Regions from separate parts of the Massilia sp. CFBP9012 genome, predicted to be linked through region 1. Evidence: predicted binding sites of a transcription regulator. Region 1 holds the regulator's gene; the other holds the start of a gene.
The links. Region 1 encodes sigma-54, which starts transcription at its own class of promoters, with help from an activator protein. Its sites were predicted from a motif close to TGGCANGNAANCTGCTTT; they were not measured.

Region 1 (7,495 bases):
GGCCGGGCGAGAATCCGGCTTCGCGCCGCACCCTGATCGAATGCATCGCCGAAGAACGCGAGCGCCTGTCGTCGATCGAGAACCTGGGCCATGTGATCGACACCTCGGAACTCTCGGCCAACAAACTGCGCGGCTGGATCAAGGAGCTGGCCGAAGTCGACCATGCGCCGCTGACCCTGTTCTTCGAATCGTTCGCGTTCAAGGTCGGCGTGCCGCTCGACGCCGACTTCGTGTTCGACGTGCGCGCGATCCCGAACCCGTATTACGACCTGGCCCTGCGGCCACTCACCGGCAAGGACCAGCCGGTAATCGACTTCCTCGACGCCCAGCCGAGCGCGATCGAGATGCTGGCCGACATCCGCACCTTCGTGGCCAAGTGGCTGCCTTCGTTCAAGACCGACAACCGCAGCTACCTGACGGTGGCGGTCGGCTGCACCGGCGGCCAGCACCGCTCGGTGTACATGGCCGAACACCTCGGCGCCTATTTTGGCGCCACCGAACGGGTGATCGTTCGGCATCGGGAGCAGCCGAAGAATCCTGCGGCGTAATGTCTACCGCCAGCCCTCGCACGTCGTTCCCGCGCAGGCGGGAACCCAAGTCCTTCGCGCAGTGGCCACGGCAGATGGAGCCACTATGCCAATGACTTGGATTCCCGCCTGCGCGGGAATGACGTACCACTGCATGTGGCCAGGCCAGAGCGTCGCGGCCGTTCAACGCAGCACCGCTGCCGTATCCACCAACCGTACATCATGCATCTGGTGCAGATACGCCTCCAGATAGCCCTTGTGCGACGCCCCCACGATGACCAGCAGCCGCGTGCCGGGCATGACGCCCACCACGTCGCGGATGTTCGCCGCCATGCGCAGGTTGCGCGTTTCCCAGTAGCCGACGTAGCCACGGCCGAAGCGCTGGGGTGACGGTTCGTTCAGCGCCGCGCCGAAGTCGATCTCGAAGGTCGCGGCGACATGGGCGGGCGAGTTATAGGCGCGGTACATCGCCAGCAGGCCTTCCGCACTGCCCACGCCCGCGTCGAGGATCTCGTCGTCCTTCTTGCGCTTCGCATTGGCCGGATTGTCCCAGGCCTTCATGATCGCCTCGCCAGCCGCCTTGCGGTCGGCGTAAGGACGGGATGCCGTCTGGTCGTCCATGGCGTACACGCGCTCATGCCCCAGCCGGGCCGCCAGCCGCGCCGCGATCATCACGCTTTCGTTGGGACTGGCCTCGAGCTCCTGTAGCTGCGCGACCAGGGCGGCGTCCAGGCCGTCGCCGGCGCGGCGCTCCCCGGCCGGCAAGCGGAACCACTGGACCACCGCGGATGCAGGCTCCCCGCCGGCCAGGAACACGGCCGCCAGGCGGCGCCGTTGGGCTGGCGACGGCGCCGCCGGCCATTCACCCAGCAGCTTTTCCAATTCTGCCGTCGCTTGCGGGACATCGAGCCCGGTCGCGGCCTTTGCCGCCGCGGTATCCCGGCAATAGGTCTTGACCGTCTCCGCATACCGCGCCGGGTGGTGGCGCATGAAATCGCACTGCGGTCCCGAGCGGTCCTCGACCGCGATCGCCTGCGGCTTCCAGGCCGCGAGCCGTTCGTTCAGCGGGGCCAGGCTCGACGCCTGGAAGGTCTTGGGCAAATGCGCCAGGTGGGGCGAGCCGAGCACCATGATCTGGTTGACCGGTCCTGTCGTGGGACCCTTGAGCCGGCTCGGATCGAAGGCCGGCTGGTAGTCCTGCGCGGCGGCGCTGCCGCATACAGTCATCGAGATCAGCAGGGCACCCAGGCGCATCGCTCTTCCTTTCAAATCATGAAGACCCGATGTTCACACCCCGTCGCTACGCTGTCACGCAAAAATGGATATGCACGCAGCGGATTATGCAAGATGCCTGAGCGGATGCGCGTGCTCCGGCCACACCGGCGCGAAGAAGCGCGCCACCATCTCTGGGGTGACCTCGGCAAGCGACGGTGGATTCCATTGCGGCGCATTGTCCTTGTCGATCACCAGTGCGCGTATGCCTTCCAGCACTTCGCCATGCTCGAAATTGTGGCGCACCAGCGAGCGTTCCATGCGCAGGCAGTCGGCCACGTCGAGCGCGGCGCCACGCGCCAGCAGCTCGTGGGTCACGCACATCAACAGGGGCGAACGCTGGCGCATGGCGGCCAGCGCCTTGTGTGCGAACGGTGTTGCGTCGCCTTCGAGCGATCCCATGATCGCGGCGACCGACGCCGCGCCGAAATGCGCATCGATGCTCCTGCGCCGGACCTGCAATTCGCTTGCCCCCGCCATTGCAGCAAACGGCGCCGCGAAGGCGCGGATCGCCGCCGGCAGGCCGGCGCCTTGCGTGGACGCGATCAATGCCTGCAGGTCCGGCAGCTCGGCGCCTGGCACGAACACGTCGGCCAGGCCGATATACAGCGCGTCGGCGGCGCCGATCGTCAGCCCGGTCAGGCCCAGGTAGTTGCCGAGCTGCCCCGGCGCATGCGACAGAAAGTGGCTGCCGCCGACGTCCGGGAACAGGCCGATGTTCACCTCGGGCATGGCCATTTTCGTGCGCTCGGTCACGATGCGCAGGCCGCAGTCCGGGCCGCCCTGGGCGATGCCCATGCCGCCGCCCATCACGACGCCATCCATGATGGCGATGTAAGGCTTTGGATAGAAATGGATCAGGTGATTCAGCGCGTATTCTTCGGTGAAGAAATCCTCGAGCAGCGCGCTGCCGCCCATCGGCGTCGCATGGCCGACCTCATGGAAGAAACGGATGTCGCCGCCCGCGCACAAGGCCTTCTCGCTGCTGCTGGTCAGTACGACCGCCTCGACCTGCCCGTCATGCTGCCAGGCGCGCAGCACCGCGGTCAGCGCGCGCACCATCTCGAGCGACAGCGAATTGAGCGCCTTCGGGCGGTCCAGGGTGATGATGCCGGTGCGGTTGGCGATGCGGGTCAGGACGTGGTCGGTCATGGGGTGATCAGTGGTCGGTAAAACCGTATCTTACCCCGCCGGATTGGATGTGCCACAGATGCAAAAAGGGCGTCCCCTCAGACGCCCTTAGCTAGTGTGAGCCCTGCGCCTGATCAGGCGACAGCAGCGTCTTCGCCGTCGATTTCCGGCATGCGTTTGATCGAAGTACGGCTATGGTCTTTCAGTTGCTGCTTGTGTTTGAGGATCTGTCGGTCCAGCTTATCCATCAGCGTATCGATCGCGGCGTACAGGTCTTGTGCGACGCTGGCCACGTGCAGGGTCTTTCCCGACACCTGGACGTTGATCTCTGCTTTTTGCCTTTTTTCTTTTTCAGTGAGGTTGTCGACGGCCAGGAAGACGTGGGTGTCGATCACCTGGTCGAAATGGCGAATGATGCGCTCGAGCTTATTCTGAACGTATTCACGGATGGCGGGGGTTACTTCGAGATGATGGCCACTGATTGTGAGGTTCATACACACTCCTTTGAAAATGTTGCACCGTGTGGACCACAGGAACGCGACAAGGCACGATGTCTGTGGACGGCGCAGTTACAAGGACTTGCGGAGGCTTACAGGGGGTATCTTGAGGGCTTCACGGTATTTTGCAACCGTGCGGCGCGCGATGACCATGCCTTGTTCCCCGAGCATCTCCGCGATCTTGCTGTCGGATAAAGGGTTCCTAGGGTCTTCTGCTCCTGTCAATTGTGCAATGAGCGCACGGATTGCCGTCGAGGATGCTTCGCCTCCCGCCTCGGTGGCAACGTGGCTGCCGAAGAAATACTTCAACTCAAACATGCCGTGCGGGGTCAGCATGTATTTCTGCGTTGTGACACGAGAAATTGTGCTCTCGTGTAGGCCTAGTGTATCAGCTATCTCACGTAAAACAAGGGGCCGCATGGCAACCGCGCCATGGGAGAAAAAATTGCGCTGGCGCTCGACGATCGCCTCCGCCACACGCAGGATGGTGTCGAAACGCTGGCGCATATTCTTGATGAGCCACTTCGCTTCCTGCATCTGCGCGCCCATCTGCGCCTCGCTCTTGCCCTGCTTGAGCATGCTGGCGTACAGGCTGTTGACGCGCAGGCGCGGCATCACGTCCGGGTTCAGGGTGACCGCCCAGCCGCTCTTGGAACGGCGCACGATCACGTCCGGCACCACATAGTCCGACACGTTCGAAGCGAACGCCGCGCCCGGATGCGGATTGCATTGGCGCACCACGGCCTGCACCTCGCGCAAGTCTTCGTCGTCGCAGTCGAGCGCTTTTTTCAGCTTGCTGTATTCGCGCTGGGCGAACCAGCTCAGGTAACCCTCGACGATGGTCAGGGCCATGCGCCGCGTCACCATCGGCACGCCCGGCATGCGCCGGATCTGCAGCGCCAGGCACTCGGCCGCGCTGCGCGCGCCGACGCCCACCGGGTCCATGCTCTGCACCAGCGCCAGCGCGCAACGCAGCTCTTCGATCTCGATGTCGAGTTCTTCGGGCAGCCTTGCATGGATCTCGTCGAGCGGTTCTTCGAGGTAGCCGTTGTCGTCCAGCGCATCGATCACCAGCTCGGCCAGCGCGCGGTCGCGCGCCGACAGGGTGGCTTCGCGCACCTGCTCCATCAGGTGTTCGCGCAGGGTGATGGCGCAGGCTTCCAGCTGCGGGCGGCCGTCCTCGTCCTCGCCACCGCCGCCTGAAGATGGCGCGCCACCTTCGCTCCAGTCGGCGTCGCTGCGCTCGTTGTCGGCGCCGCCCTCGAAACCCTCGCCCTCCTGCGCCGGCGCATCCTGGCCCTCGGCCTGCTGGCCGGGCGCCGGCGGCGCTTCGCCACTGGCGGGCGCATTGTTGATGGCGCCGTCGGCCAGCAAACGCACCGAATGGTCGAGCGGGTCGTCGAGCCGCTCGAGCAAGGGGTTATCGCCCAGTATCTGCTCGATCTCCTGGTGCAGTTCGAGCGTCGACAGTTGCAGCAACCGGATCGACTGCTGCAGTTGCGGCGTAAGCGCGAGGTGCTGCGAAGTGCGAAGTTGCAGGGACTGTTTCATCTAGGCGTCGCTCACATGCGGAAGTGTTCACCCAGGTACACGCGGCGCACCGACTCGTCCGCGATGATGTCGTCAGGGCGGCCGGAGGCAAGCACCGCGCCCTGGTTGATGATGTAGGCGCGGTCGCAGATGCCGAGCGTCTCGCGCACGTTGTGGTCGGTGATCAGGACACCGATCCGGCGCTCCTTCAGGAAGCGCACGATGCGCTGGATCTCGATCACGGCGATCGGGTCGACGCCGGCGAACGGTTCGTCGAGCAGCACGAAGCGCGGATTGGTCGCCAGCGCGCGCGCGATCTCCACGCGGCGGCGCTCGCCGCCCGACAGCGACAGCGCCGGGTTCTCGCGCAGCTTCTCGATCTGCAGGTCGGCCAGCAAGGTGTCGAGGCGCTCGTTGATCTGGTCTTTCGACAGCGGCTTGCCGTTGTCCTTCTGCAGCTCGAGCACGGCGCGGATGTTATCTTCCACCGTCAGCTTGCGGAATACCGAGGCCTCTTGCGGCAGGTAGGACAGGCCCAATACGGCGCGGCGGTGGATCGGCAGGCTGGTGATGTCGGTGCCGTTGATGTCGATCGAGCCGGCGTCCGACGGCACCAGGCCGACGATCATGTAGAACGACGTGGTCTTGCCGGCGCCGTTCGGGCCCAGCAAGCCGACCACTTCACCGCACTCGACCTGCAGCGACACGTCGCGCACCACCAGGCGCTTGCCATAGCTCTTCTGCAGGCCCTTGACGACCAGGGTGCTGCAATCGCCCAGATCCATCGGGATTGCCGTCATTGCGCTCCTCCGGCGGGGGTGCGCTTGGGCGAGAGGATCAGGGTGCCGCGGCCGCCGCCAACCTTGCTCTGGCCGCTGACGTCGTTGCGCACGGTGGCCACTTCCTTGCGGCTGTCATACGAGATGAAAGGGCCGGTGACCTGGTTGCTCAGTTGATCGTTTTCCAGTTCCTTGATGAGGGCATTCGAGTACAGGCGCACCAGCTCGGCGCGCTCGTCGTACTCGATGCGCTCGGCCTGGCCCTCGACCCACAGGTTGGGGCCGCCGTCGCGCTTCTGGCGGAACGTGGTGAGCTTGCCGTTGTTGGCGGTGAGTGTCACCGTCATATAGCCTTCGGGCGTTTCCCTGACCACGGCGCGGTCGGCCTTGAGCAACAGCGTACCGCGGGTGAGGATCACGTTACCGGTCAGGGTGCGCACACCGTTGACCCCGTCGAGATCGGCGGAATCGTATTCGACCTGCGCGGGTTTGAGCGAGTCGGCACGTTCGGCGGCTGCCGTCAGCGACAGCAGGGAAAGGAGTACGGCGGCAAATATATTTTTCATGATAAGGAATGCTGGTCCTGGGTTATCGCGCGGCGCAGGCTTACTGGCGCGGTCGTGGCGGATAGACGATCTGGCCGCGGCTGGACATGTGCACTTGCTGGGTGGCGTTGTTGGCGACCATGCCGGTGCCTTTCACGCTCGATGCCCCAAGCTGCAGGTCAACCGGGAGGTCGGTCTTGACGATTTCTTCGTCGGGGAGCACGGTCAGCGCCTGGCTACGCAAGTGCAAGGACTCGCTCTGCGCCGTCTTCGGGCGCTGCAGGTCGACGTCGCCCATCAGTTCGACCCGGTGCTCTTCGTGGAACACCTGGGCTTTCTTGGCGACCACCGTCATCGGCGGGCGGCCCGGCTCGACGCCGCGCAGCAGCGGCTGGTCGACGTGCGAGACGTCGCCGAGCGGGATGTGGGCCAGGTGCTTGCCCGACAATACATAGCTCGGCTGGCCATTCTCGGTCATGCGCACGAACGAGAAATTCTCGACGATGTAGTCCGGTTCGTCCGGCGGCCCGCCCAGCTGGGCGTCGATGTCGGACGCCTGCATCAGTTGCAGCAGCCAGAAGCTGCCGAAGGCGAAGAAGGTGCCGATCACGATCATCGCCAGGAGATTCCAGCGATGCGCGGTACGCTTGTTTTGGACGATGGTGGCCATGGTGCGTGGCCTTTAGGCGAAGTACGGCGCGAGCGCCTGGTCGTAGGTGCCCTGGGCGCGCATCACGAGGTCGCACACCTCGCGCACCGCGCCGCGGCCCCCGCCATTCTTGGTGACGTAGTGCGCGCGGTGCTGCACCTCGGGGTGGCCGGACGGCACCGCGACGGCGAAGCCGACGCGCGCGAACAGCGGCAGGTCGATCACGTCGTCGCCGATGTAGCCGCACTGCTCGGCCGTAAAGCCGGTGCTTTCCAACAGCTTGGCGAAGCCGATGCGCTTGTCGTGGATGCCCTGGTGGACGTGCGAGATGCCCAGATCGGCCGCGCGCTTGACGACGATCGGCGACAGGCGCGCGCTGATGATCGCGGTCTGGACACCGGTCTTGTTCAACAGCTGGATGCCCAGGCCGTCGAGCACGTTGAAGGTCTTGGTGACTTCGCCTTCCGGGCCGTAGGTCAGGCTGCCGTCGGTCAGCACGCCGTCGACGTCGAAGATCATGACCTTGATGCGGGCCGCGCGTTCCATATGGGCCAACGGCGTAATG
Region 2 (7,495 bases), on a different contig from region 1:
TGTACGCCTCGGGATCGATGTCCGGGGTGTTCAGGATGTTGGCGGTGTACTCGTGGTTGTAGGTGGTCCAGTCGGTCACCGGGCGCAGCGCGGCGCCGGCCTTGAAGGTGTCCGGTGCGCGCATCAGGGCCATGAAGGTCATGAAGCCGCCGTAGCTGCCGCCATAGATGCCGACGTTGGCGGCGTCGCCCTGGTGCTGATTCACCATGTACTTGACGCCGTCGACGTAGTCTTCCAGTTCCGGATGGCCCATCTGGCGGTAGATCGCGGTGCGCCACTTGCTGCCGTAGCCTTTCGAGGCGCGGAAGTCCATGTCGAGCACCACGTAGCCGTTCTGCACCAGGAGGTTATGGAACATCTGCTCGCGGAAGTAGTTCGGATAGCGCTTGCTGACGTTCTGCAGGTAGCCGGCGCCGTGCACGAACATCACGACCGGATACTTCTTGCCCGGCTCGAGCTGGGCCGGACGATACAGCTTGGCCCACACCGGATCGCCGCCAGCGCTGGAAGGCACGGCCACGTACTGCGGCTCGATCCATTCGCGCGCCTTGAATTCCGGGGTGCGGGTGTCGGTCAGCTTGCTCGCTTCGCCGCCCGAGACTGGCACGGTCGCGATCTGGATGGGGGTGTAGCTTGACGACCAGTGCACCAGCAGCTTCTTCTCGTCCGGCGACAGGGCGAACTTCTCGACGCCATCGAGCCTCGTCACTTCGCGTACATTGCCACCATTCGCGTTCACGGCGCAGACTTCGTAGTCGCCCGGGGTCGCGCGGTTGCACAGCATGTAGGCGGTGCTGCCGTCATAGGTCCAGCGCACGTCGCTGGCTTCCCATTTGCCGGTGGTCAGGGCGCGCGGCGCGGCGGCCGTGGCGCTGTCCTTGGTGTACAGGTGCGAGTAGCCGCTTTCTTCGGACAGGTACCACAGCGTGCGGTTGTCCGGCAGCCAGCCGAATTCGGCGTTGTCGTAGTTGACCCAGGCGCCGTCGGTCAGGCGGTGCAGGGGTTTCAGGGTCGCGGCGCCCAGGTCGACGCTGGCGATCCAGCGGTCCTTGTTGTCGACCGCGCGCAGCATGACGGCGACGTTGGCGCCGTTGGCGCTCCAGTCGATCGCGTTGCGGCCGCCCGAGACCACCACCGGACGGTTGCCCTTCAGTGGATCTTTTTTAGCGGCGGCGCGCAGCTCGGCCAGCGGGTCGGTGGTGATGCCCGGCAGGGCGTCGAAGGCGATGTCCTGCACCTTGTTGGTGCGCAGATCGACCAGTTTCAGTGCGTGCGGCACCGGCATGTTGCGGCCGACGCGGGTGCGCACGTCTTCGGTCTCCTCAAAGCCCGACTCGTTCACGTAGCGCGGCATCTTGCCGGCGCGGCCCTTGTCGGCGCCTTTGGCGGCGGTGACCACCAGCAGCCAGCGGCCGTCGGGCGACAGCGAGCTGCCTTCGATGGTGACCTTGTCGCCCAGGTAGATCTGGTTCGGCGCCATCGAGGCGTCGGCGCGGCGCAGTTCATCGGTGCGCTCGCGCAGGGCGTCGCGGTCATCCTTCTGGCGCTTGAGGTGCTCGATCAGGCGCAGCTCGGTCGAACGGTAGGGATCTTCTTCGGGCGCGTTCGGGTCCTTGGCGGCGCGCGGCAGGGCGGCCGGGCCGGTAACTTTGCTGGTGCGGTCCCACACATACCAGTCGTTGCCGATGCGGTACTGGACCGCGCGTTCGTCCGCCGTGTACTGGGCGGCGGTGATGCGGCTGGCGCCGCGCGTGACCTGGACCAGTTGGCCCGACTTGAGGTCGCGCTCGAACAGGTCGTTATTGCGCAGGACCAGCATGCGGCTGTTGTTGCGGTTGTAGACGACCTCGGCGCTGTCGACCTTCGGCAGCTCGGCGTCTTTTACCAGCTGGGCCTTGCCGGCCGCGACCTGGAACACGTCGCGCACCGGCGAACCGGTGCGCTTCTGCTTGTAGTACACCTGCTTGCCGTCCCAGCTGAACCAGGCGTCTTCCACCGGGGTGCCGATCCAGTCTGGATGGCTCATGGCCTGGTCGAGGGTGATTGGAGTCGATGCCGCCGCCGGCAGCGCGATCAGTGCGGCGAAGGAGGCCGCAAACAGGGTAAGTGCAGGTGTTCGCATGTAGAGTCTGATGAGTGGAGAAGTGGCTTAGTTGCCAGTAATGCTCGCGAGAAATGCGCATGCATTCTAGCGCAGGCACTCATCAGGTCTGCGGAATGTGACAGGTTTTTTTTGCTGTAAAGACAAGCGCCGGCGGTACGTAAGTACGGCCGGCGCGGGGTGTTGTGCGGGTATCGCGGCGCTGGTGCGCCGCAATGAGGCCCTGTATTACATGGCCTTGAACGGGCCTTTTGGCGGACGCGGCAGGAACATGGAGACGCGCGCGGCCACGGCGACGACGGCCAGGGCGATGGTGATATATTCGAGCGGGTGCATATTAACCCCGCACTGCCGGAGCGTAGCCGCCGTGGGCGACGTACAGTTCTTGCGAGAAGCTGCGGATGGCCGAGATGGCTGCCGCGAAGAAGCTGGTGCGTTGGATAGCTGCAGTCATGATAGTTCCCCTGAGATAAATACTTCGATGTTGCGTTGCAGTATAGGGGCGTCCCCATCATAAACAAACTTTAGATTTGTGATTCCAGCGATTCGTTTTGTGAATGGTTGTTAAGTTGCTCTTGTGCAAGATATTCGAATTACGTATACCTTGAGCATCGGGCTTTGCATAAGAGGGGCTAGGGCATTCGCCACCGGCAACGCTGGTGCGAATCTTGCATATCGTTAGTACATGAAATCGCGAGACAGTGCTTCACCACACCTGCGGATCGTCGTCGTGCTTTCCGCCACAGCACCCGGCACCGACCCGGATGCCGCCCATGCCGCGCAGACCCGGCGCAGCACGGCGCTGCGCATCGGCCTGCTCGAATCGGGCTACGACCTGATCGCCTCGCTGCCGGCCGACGTCTTCCTGCCCGAGCGCATCGCCCAGCTGCAGCCCGACCTGATCATCGCCGACAGCGAGTCCGACGCGCGCGACGTCCTCGAGCACATCGTGATCGCCACCCGCGACGCGCGGCGCCCGATCGTCCTGTTTACCGAAGACGATGCCCCTGCCAGCATGGACGCCGCGATGGACGCCGGCGTCTCGGCCTATATCGTGGCCGGCCTGCAGGCCGAGCGCGTCAAGCCGGTGCTGGACGTGGCGCTGGCGCGCTTCCGGCGCGAGCAGAAGCTGCTCGATGAACTGAGCGACACGCGCCAGAAGCTCGCGGAGCGCAAGACCGTCGACCGCGCCAAGGGCCTGCTCATGAACCGCTACAGCCTGACCGAGGAGCAGGCCTACCAGCGCCTGCGCACCCTGGCGATGAACAAGAACCTGAAGCTGGCGGAAGTCGCGCAGCGCCTGATCGACGTGGAAGACCTGCTGGGCTAGGCCACGCACGCTGTATATATACAAGGACAAGGAGACGTATGACATTGGCAGGTAGAGGCGCCTGGATCGCCGGCACCGACCGCCCCGAGATCGAGACCGTCCGCATCGGCTTCATGCCGCTGGCCGATTGCGCGCCGCTGGTGATGGCGTCGGTGCTGGGCTTCGACGAACAGTACGGGGTGCGCTTCGAGCTCACCCGCGAGCTGTCCTGGACCGCCATGCGCGACCGCCTGATCGGCCAGCAGCTCGACGCGGCCCAGGCGCTGTACGGGATGGTCTATGGCATACAGAACGGCATCGGCACCCAGCAGTGCGATATGGCGGTGTTGATGAACCTGCACCAGAACGGCCAGAACATCACGCTGTCGCGCGCGCTCGCCAACGCCGCCCTCGATCCCGGCATGCTCAAGCGCGAGGTGGACGAGAAAGGGCGCAAGCTCACCCTGGCCCACACCTTCCCGACCGGGAACCACGCGATGTTCCTGTATTACTGGCTGGCCGCGCATGGCATCGACCCGCTGGTGGACTGCCAGGCGGTGACGGTGCCACCCGGGCAGATGGCGGCCAGCCTGGCGGCCGGCCATATGGATGGTTTCTGCGCCGGCGAACCGTGGGGCCAGCGCGCGCAGCGCGAGGGCGCCGGGGTCCAGGCCGCGTCGAGCGAGCAGGTATGGCCGAACCATCCGGGCAAGGCGCTCGGCACGCGCGCCGACTTCGCGGCCAGCCACCCGAATACCTGCCGCGCCATGATCTCCGCGCTGCTGGAAGCCGGGCGCTGGCTCGATGCCTCGCGCACCAACCGCGAAGCCGCGGCCGAGGTGCTGGCCAGTCCCGCCTACGTCAACGCCAGCCGCGAGACGCTGCAGTTCTGCCTGGCCGGCAGCCATATCGACGAACACCGGGAGGGCGGAGGCTGGCGCGGCCACAACGGCCTGCGCTTCCATGCCGACGGCGAGGCCAACTTCCCGTGGCTGTCGGACGGCATGTGGTTCATGACCCAGCACCGGCGCTGGGGCCTGCTGCGCGAAGCCCCGGCCTACCTGGCGCTGGCGGCCCAGGTCAACCGCATCGACCTGTATCGCGAGGCGGCCGAACGCACCGGCACGATGCTGCCCGCCTCCCCGATGCGCAGTTCGACCCTGTGGGGCGGCCGCGTATGGGACGGCAGCGACCCGCAAGCCTGGGCCGGCGCACCATCCGGATTATGAACGCGGTGCAGGCGGGTGCATCATCGTGGGGAGCGATGCACCGCAATGCAGCATCCGGATCCGCCCGAATCGAGTACGCCCCCTGAAGCCCCGGTGGCACGCCTCTTGCTCATACCAATGACAGGATCAATGGCGATTCTTCTCACGAACACTTTCACTTAGCTGGCCCAACGCGGGGACGGCAACAGGACAACGGCGTCCGCAGCTACTGCCCCCGGCAGCAAGCGCGGACGCCTTTTCGTTTTTCAAAGGAAGAACAATGGCCAGCAAAGCGGACAGCATCAAGCTCTTTTCCTTCCAGGGCGCGCCCATGCGCGCCTTCCACCTGACCTGGGTCGCCTTCTTCATCTGCTTCTTCGCCTGGTTCGCCTGCGCGCCGCTGATGCCAGTCATCAAGGGCGAGTTCGGGCTCTCGATGGAGCAGATCGCCAACATCAATATCGCGGCGGTCGCGATCACCATCTTCGTGCGTCTGCTGGTCGGCCCGCTGTGCGACCGCTACGGCCCGCGCAAGACGTACACCGGTTTGCTCCTCATCGGCGCGATTCCCGTGCTGGGCGTGGCGATGGCGCAGAGCTACGAGGCCTTCCTGCTGGCGCGCCTGGGCATCGGTGCGGTCGGCGCCAGCTTCGTCATCACCCAGTACCACACCTCGGTCATGTTCGGACCGAAGGTGGTCGGCACCGCCAACGCGGCGGCCGCCGGCTGGGGCAATGCCGGCGGCGGCGCGGCGCAGGCGCTCATGCCGCTGATGCTGACGGCCATCGTGATGCTGGGCGTGAGCCAGTCGCTGAGCTGGCGCCTGGCGCTGGTGGTGCCCGGCGTGATGATGATCGTGATGGCCTTCTTCTACTGGCGCTACACGCAGGATTGCCCGGCCGGTAACTACGATGACTTGCGCAAGACCGGCCTGATGCCGGAGGGCGGCGGCAAGGGCGGCTGGGCGAGCTTCGTCGCCGGCTGCCGCAACTACCGCGCCTGGCTGCTGTTCGTCACCTATGGCGCCTGCTTCGGCATCGAGATCTTCATCCACAACATCGCCGCCGTGTATTACGTCGAGCACTTCGACCTGTCGCTGGCGCAGGCCGGCATGGCGGCCGGCAGCTTTGGCCTCTTGGCGCTGTTCGCCCGCGCGCTGGGCGGCTGGCTGTCGGACAAGGCCGCGCTCTCCGGTGACCTGAACCGCCGCGTGACCGTGCTGTTCGTGCTGATGATCGGCGAAGGCCTTGGTTTGCTGTGGTTCGCCCAGGCCGAGGGCGTGGTGTTCGCCGTGGTCGCGATGCTGGTATTCGGCCTGTTCACCCACATGGCCTGCGGCGCCACCTATGCGCTGGTGCCGTTCATCGCACCGAAGGCGCTGGGCGGCGTGGCCGGCATCGTCGGCGCCGGCGGCAACGTCGGCGCGGTGGCGGCCGGCTTCCTGATGAAGGGCACGGGCGACATCAAGCAGACGCTCACGATCCTCAGCGGCCTGGTGCTGGTCGCCAGCGTCTGCGCCATCGCAGCCCGATTCACCGCGACGGGCGCCGACACTGCGCCGGCAGCCGCAGCAGCTTAAATTAGGGAGCAGCAAATGCATATCGTCGTCATCGGCCACGGCATGGTGGGCCACAAATTCCTTGAAACCCTGGCCGCCAGCGGCCGGCAAGATCTGCGCGTGACGGTGCTGGGTGAAGAACCGCGGCCTGCCTACGACCGCGTGCACCTGTCGGAATTCTTTGCCGGTAAGAGTGCGGACGACCTGTCGCTGGTCGCACCAGGGTTCTTTGACCGAGAAGACATGGTGCTGCGCCTGAATGCGAAGGTGGTCGGGATCGATCGCGCGGCGCAGAGAGTGACCCTGGCCGACGGTTCCTCCGTTGCTTACGATCGGCTGGTGCTGGCGACCGGCTCGTATCCTTTCGTGCCGCCAGTGCCGGGCGCCGATCGCAAGGACTGCTTCGTCTATCGCACCATCGAAGACCTGGAAGCGATGCAGGAATGCGGCGCGCGCTCGAAGTCGGGCGTCGTGATCGGCGGCGGCCTGCTGGGCCTCGAATGCGCGAAGGCGCTGCGCGACCTGGGCCTGAACGCCCACGTGGTCGAATTCGCGCCGCGCCTGATGGCGGTGCAGGTCGACGATTCCGGCGCGCGCGTGCTGCGCACCCGCATCGAGGAACTCGGCGTTGGCGTCCACACCGGCAAGAATACGCTGGCCATCGTCGATGGCGAAGACAGCACCCACCGCATGCAGTTCGCCGACGGAACCCACCTGGATACCGACATGATCGTGTTCTCGGCCGGCATCCGCCCGCGCGACGAGCTGGCGCGGGCATCGGGGCTGGAGATCGGCGCGCGCGGCGGCGTCGTGATCGACGACCGCTGCCAGACCTCCGACCCGCACGTCTACGCCATCGGCGAATGCGCGCTCTGGAACGGCCAGCTGTATGGCCTGGTCGCGCCGGGCTACGACATGGCGCGCACCGCAGCGCGGCATCTAGTAGGCACCGAATGCGGTTTCGTTGGCGCCGACATGAGCACCAAGCTGAAGCTGATGGGCGTGGACGTGGCCAGCATCGGCGACGCCCACGGCGCCACGCCGGGCAGCCGCAGCTATCAGTTCCTCGATGAACGTCGTCAAACCTACCGCAAGATCGTCGTCTCCAGCTGCGGAAAATACCTGCTGGGCGGCGTGCTGGTGGGCGAGGCGTCCGCCTATGGCGCGCTGCTGCAGACGATGCTGAACAAGATCGAGCTGCCGGAGGCGCCGGAATACCTGATCCTGCCCGAGAGCGGCGGCGCGGCCCGTCCGGCGATCGGCGTCGACAAGCTGCCGGCCACGGCCCAGGTCTGCTCGTGCAACGACGTCAGCAAGGG

Region 2: a site for sigma-54 is predicted at 2,759-2,776, ahead of SOM61_RS04365 (ANTAR domain-containing response regulator). Genes of this name have one in related genera too.

Annotation. Positions count from the first base shown of each region.
Region 1 covers NZ_JAXCWM010000003.1:466,094-473,588, reverse strand. Annotated here, with positions in the region: gene rapZ (RNase adapter RapZ) at 1-548, shown strand, start outside; gene SOM61_RS07025 (DUF5694 domain-containing protein) at 711-1,781, opposite strand; gene SOM61_RS07020 (enoyl-CoA hydratase/isomerase family protein) at 1,866-2,951, opposite strand; gene hpf (ribosome hibernation-promoting factor, HPF/YfiA family) at 3,065-3,424, opposite strand; gene SOM61_RS07010 (RNA polymerase factor sigma-54) at 3,500-4,978, opposite strand; gene lptB (LPS export ABC transporter ATP-binding protein) at 4,990-5,757, opposite strand; gene lptA (lipopolysaccharide transport periplasmic protein LptA) at 5,754-6,302, opposite strand; gene lptC (LPS export ABC transporter periplasmic protein LptC) at 6,343-6,951, opposite strand; gene SOM61_RS06990 (KdsC family phosphatase) at 6,964-7,495, opposite strand, start outside.
Region 2 covers NZ_JAXCWM010000002.1:375,426-382,920, forward strand. Annotated here, with positions in the region: gene SOM61_RS04360 (S9 family peptidase) at 1-2,122, opposite strand, end outside; gene SOM61_RS04365 (ANTAR domain-containing response regulator) at 2,787-3,431, shown strand; gene SOM61_RS04370 (CmpA/NrtA family ABC transporter substrate-binding protein) at 3,470-4,639, shown strand; gene SOM61_RS04375 (MFS transporter) at 4,899-6,197, shown strand; gene nirB (nitrite reductase large subunit NirB) at 6,213-7,495, shown strand, end outside.